Regions from separate parts of the Shimazuella sp. NTD247 genome, predicted to be linked through region 2. Evidence: a T-box and tRNA genes for the amino acid it is inferred to sense, from the RefSeq annotation. Region 2 holds a T-box; the other holds one or more tRNA genes.
What was found. The T-box of region 2 lies ahead of serS (serine--tRNA ligase). A T-box ahead of a tRNA ligase gene usually reads a tRNA of that ligase, here a tRNA-Ser.
Positions count from the first base shown of each region.

Region 1 (2,459 bases), on a different contig from region 2:
TAGAGAAATTTTATGTGATTTCAGATAAACTAGAACCGGAAGATTTCCATCTAGGCGGCGGATTTACATATGAACATGGATATTTTGATAAAGCATTAGACTGGGAAGAAGAGCACGGCAACCGGTACTATTTGCGTATACCTGTCTTCCAAGTGACTGGTGATATTGGTGATCCTGACACTGTTATTCGACTCGGCAAGCCCTTTGTTATCAAACATGAATTTCGCACCGACGATTCAAACGACCCTGCAGCAGATACAGGAGTATTCAGCGGGATGGTTGATCAATTCACCGCTCCTATCCCTGTAGAAGATCATCCCATTGACCAAAAATGGATCACAAGAGCAGAAGACATCTTACAACAAGTAGAACATATTTTACTCCATACATAAAAAAAGCTACTCAAAATGAGTAGCTTTTTTTATGTATGGCAGGGGCGGTAGGAATTGAACCCACACTGGAGGTTTTGGAGACCTCTGTTCTACCATTAAACTACGCCCCTATAATAGAAGCCACCAAGCCTAATAATTGGTGGCTAGAAGAAGATATGGTGCTGGCAGCAGGAGTCGAACCCGCGACCTACTGATTACAAGTCAGTTGCTCTACCAGCTGAGCTATGCCAGCATATATAAAAAGTGTTTTAAATGGTGGCTCGAGACGGAATCGAACCGCCGACACGAGGATTTTCAGTCCTCTGCTCTACCGACTGAGCTATCGAGCCATCTATGTAAGAATGGCGGAGAGGGAGGGATTCGAACCCTCGAGACAGGTTTTGCCCGCCTACACGATTTCCAATCGTGCTCCTTCGGCCAGCTCGGACACCTCTCCAAAACACTTTGTTTTTGTCAGGAACGTTTTCTATCTTAACCTGTTGGGCAACCTATTGTCAACTACTTTTTTCATTTTATTTTTTGTTTGTAGAGAAAACATTGATATTCCTGCAAAAATAACCTTTAACATAATGATATACATCGCTTCTTCCAATTATACCAAACCACTCCACTTTGTAATATACCAAAAGCAACAACCGAACTCTCTGTCAGAAGGAAGTCCCATGAGCGTTACGCCCCTGCCTGCCGGTACCACCCTCGACGAGTTCAGTGTGGAGGCGATCGGCGACCTGCCTCTCTCCTCCCAGGACTGGGAGGAGATCAAGGAAAACTGGCTGGAAGAGACAGCCAAAAACCCCACTCTCACAATCGGCGGGGTACACATCGTCGCCGAGGAGTCGGAGGATGGCCGTCACTACCATGTCTACCGTTCGAGCTACGATGTCTTCAAGTGGATCCGGAGTACTGGGCAGCCTGGAGCCTTGGTCAACGTCGTCTCGATCGTCGAATGCGGAGGGCATCCTTGTCTTCGCGAAGAGCGGAGCAAACACACACCACGCTGGAAAAATCGTTGGTGTCGGCGGCATGTTGGACGACGACGACATGGACGCGCCGAACCCCCTCATCTCCAACGGCAAGAGGGAGATGAAGGAAGAGATGAACCTGGATGCAAACAGTCCTGCGGACATCTCCTCCTACTCCGTTGCCTTTCTCGGGCGGCGGAAGAACGGCAGCATCGAGCTGCTCTTTGCGCAGACTCCTTTGTGCAAAGAGCAGCTGATGGCTCGCCAGAAGGGATCGGATCAGGAGTTCTCTGAGCTCTACTTCATGGAAAAGACGACGGCCGGGGCCAAGAGGCTTCTGGAAACGTTTCCTCGAAAGGACCGTTGGGAGAACCTGGAGCCGCTTCTGGAAGCGATGTTCCAGCTCTAGCCTTTACGGTAAGAGCAACTGTACCGCATAGCAATACATCCCGACACCACCTCGGGTGCAAAACGATTGACGGGACAGCCCTCGCCCTCCTTTCCACCAAAGAATAGGGGGGCGCAACTGCATTTCCCTTGTATTCTATCCCCCTGTCTTCTTACATTTATTTACATAAAATTTTCATTTGCAAAAATATATGTTCTATGTTAAATTGTGATTGTAGTTTGAAAAGTGTACATAAACTTTAAAGTTATCTAGCTTCTTAGTGTATGGCGTTACGCCATATCAGCGCGCAAGACTCTCATACATCATCTGGCCCCGCGTTACTATACTAGCCCTACCGTATAGGGGGGTGATTGTGAACCGCCTAAGTAGGCATAGCCGCGATCACAATCGACCCCCCTATACGGGGTCTAGCTCAGTGGCGTTACCAGATCATAGTGTTTTCGTAGATAACTTTTGCAAAAACCTAGTTACTAAACTTGTAACTAGGTTTTTTTATCTTTTAATTGCGAATATATTTTCGGTTCTTTCTTGACGCAATTCTCTTAAATCATATATATTTATTGAAAATACGTCTAAAAAATTTATAAACCTTACGTTTTTCTCAATATTTATAAATATTATTGTACTATTCACTTCAAAGACAAGTCCTTTGTATTTTAAAGGACCATAATGCGAATTCAAACTATGCTCCCATTT
Region 1 is NZ_JCAJZU010000005.1:14,122-16,580, reverse strand. It holds gene AC5WOC_RS13150 (YugN family protein) at 1-392, shown strand, start outside; tRNA gene AC5WOC_RS13145 (tRNA-Trp) at 429-502, opposite strand; tRNA gene AC5WOC_RS13140 (tRNA-Thr) at 549-624, opposite strand; tRNA gene AC5WOC_RS13135 (tRNA-Phe) at 646-721, opposite strand; tRNA gene AC5WOC_RS13130 (tRNA-Ser) at 735-828, opposite strand; gene AC5WOC_RS13125 (hypothetical protein) at 1,236-1,763, shown strand.
Region 1: it has a tRNA-Ser gene. The T-box ahead of serS (serine--tRNA ligase) is inferred to sense a tRNA for this amino acid. The anticodon was not compared.

Region 2 (2,459 bases):
AATTCTTTGTCCAATACGAACAAAGAATTTATAAGTTACTTTTATTGAATTATGTCTCTTCCCATGTACGGTACTAACGCCTCTGGAATGCGAATACTTCCATCTGCTTGTTGATTGTTTTCTAGTATCGCAGCAACAGTTCTCCCAATCGCCAGACCAGATCCATTTAATGTATGAACAAACTCCGGTTTGTCTTTAGCACTTCTGCGAAACCGAATATTTGCCCGTCTTGCTTGGAAATCTTCAAAGTTACTACAGGAAGAGATTTCTCGATATGCACCAGAACTCGGCAGCCATACTTCCAGATCATATTTCTTTGCTGCAGTAAACCCAAGGTCACCTGTACACATCGACAATACACGATAAGGCAATTCCAATAACTGCAATACTTTCTCTGCATTCTGCACAAGTTTTTCCAGCTCATCATACGATTCTTCTGGACGGACAAACTTTACTAATTCAACTTTATTAAATTGATGCTGACGAATTAATCCTCTCGTATCACGGCCGGCCGACCCTGCTTCAGAACGGAAGCAAGCGCTATAAGCTGCATAGCAGATAGGCAGTTCCTGATCAGCAAGAATTTCTCCTGAATGAAAATTAGTAACTGAAACTTCTGATGTGGGGATTAAATAATAACCATTTGTATTAGCAAGTGCAAAAGCGTCTTCTGCAAATTTGGGAAGCTGCCCTGTTCCCGTCATGCTTTGGCTGTTGACAATATACGGCGGAATCATTTCTTTATAACCATGCTCAGTTGTATGCAGATCAAGCATAAAGTTCATCAAAGCACGTTCTAAACGAGCACCCAAGCCAGTATAAAATACAAACCGAGAGCCTGTCACTTTACTTGCACGTTCAAAATCCAAGAGCTTAAGATTTTGTGCCAAATCCCAATGAGCGACTGGTTCAAAATCAAAAGAAGGGACTTCGCCCCAATGGCGAATTGGCACATTTTCCTCTTCTGTAAGCCCAATAGGTGTAGATTCGTGTGGGATATTCGGTAAAGACAACAGTATTTGTGAAAGCTGCTCATCCAATTCACGAATTTCATCGTCCAATTGTTTTATTTGTTCGCCAACTTGACGCATGTTGGATATTAAGTCTTCTGCATCTTCTTTTGCTTTTTTCTTGCGCGCCACCTCTTGGCTTACTTGGTTACGTTCGCTTTTTAATTTTTCGTTTTTGGTGATCGCTTCTCTGCGTCTTGCATCGACAGCTTCAAATGAATCAAGTCCACTGATATCTTCGTTGCGGGAGGCCAATTTCTCTTTTACCTCCACAAAATTACTTCGCAACAATTTGATATCTAGCATAGAAAATCCTCCTCAAAATAAAAAATAGGAACCCCATCCCTAAGGGACGGAAGTTCCGCGTTGCCACCCTTGTTGACCATTTTAGAAGAAAAAAACAGCCCACTCCATACGTAAATAACGGCACGCAACCGTGGTTCGCTCTGAGGCGGATTCTCATAACAAATCTTAACGATTTTCACCAACCATCGTCTCTCTAAAAAGATTTGTTTTGATACTTTTCTCTTCATCGCAATCCTATTTGTATTATCGCTCATTATACAGAGCTTACCTTTGCTTTTCAATCGATTTTTCCACCATATCAAGAAAAAAAGCATGCAATCGCTTATCATCTGTCAGTTCTGGATGGAAAGAAATACCTAATAAATTCCCTTGTTTTACTGCAACGACTTGATCATGAATCGTGGCTAAAACTTCTACTTCATCTCCAATTGATGTAATCAGAGGGGCGCGAATGAAAACAGCATGGAAATCTTCCGCAACTCCCTCGATTGGCAAGTCTGCTTCAAAACTATCCACTTGTCTCCCAAAAGCATTGCGTTGCACCGTTACATCCAATAATGGTAGATGAGGTTCATCATTTTCTTGAATATGCTTTGCAATGAGAATAAGACCTGCACACGTTCCAAAAACAGGATTACCAGCATCATAAAAATCGAGAATCGGCTGTCTTAGATCATATTGACGAATCAATTTACCAATGGCAGTTGACTCCCCACCAGGAATGACTAGTCCATTTATTTCTTCCAGTTGTTCTTTTCGTTTTACTGTAATGGTATCTACACCAAGATTTTCTAATATTTTTTGGTGTTCTCGAACAGCTCCTTGCAGAGCCAAAATACCTACTTTTCGATTACCAGCCACGTTCTTGCATCCGTTCATGTGCTTCTAGTTTTGAAATTTCAATCCCTGTCATTGGACTTCCTAGATCTTTGGATAACTCCGCAATCAGTGCAAAGTCTTCGTAGTGCGTAGTTGCTTCTACAATTGCTTTCGCAAATTTTGCTGGATTCGAAGATTTGAAGATACCAGATCCAACAAACACCCCTTCAGATCCCAAATGCATCATCAAAGCAGCATCTGCTGGAGTAGCAACTCCACCTGCAGCAAAGTTAACAACTGGTAATTTACCTGTTTCATGTATTT
Region 2 is NZ_JCAJZU010000004.1:31,732-34,190, forward strand. It holds gene serS (serine--tRNA ligase) at 42-1,316, opposite strand; T-box leader at 1,356-1,552, opposite strand; gene pdxT (pyridoxal 5'-phosphate synthase glutaminase subunit PdxT) at 1,581-2,177, opposite strand; gene pdxS (pyridoxal 5'-phosphate synthase lyase subunit PdxS) at 2,167-2,459, opposite strand, start outside.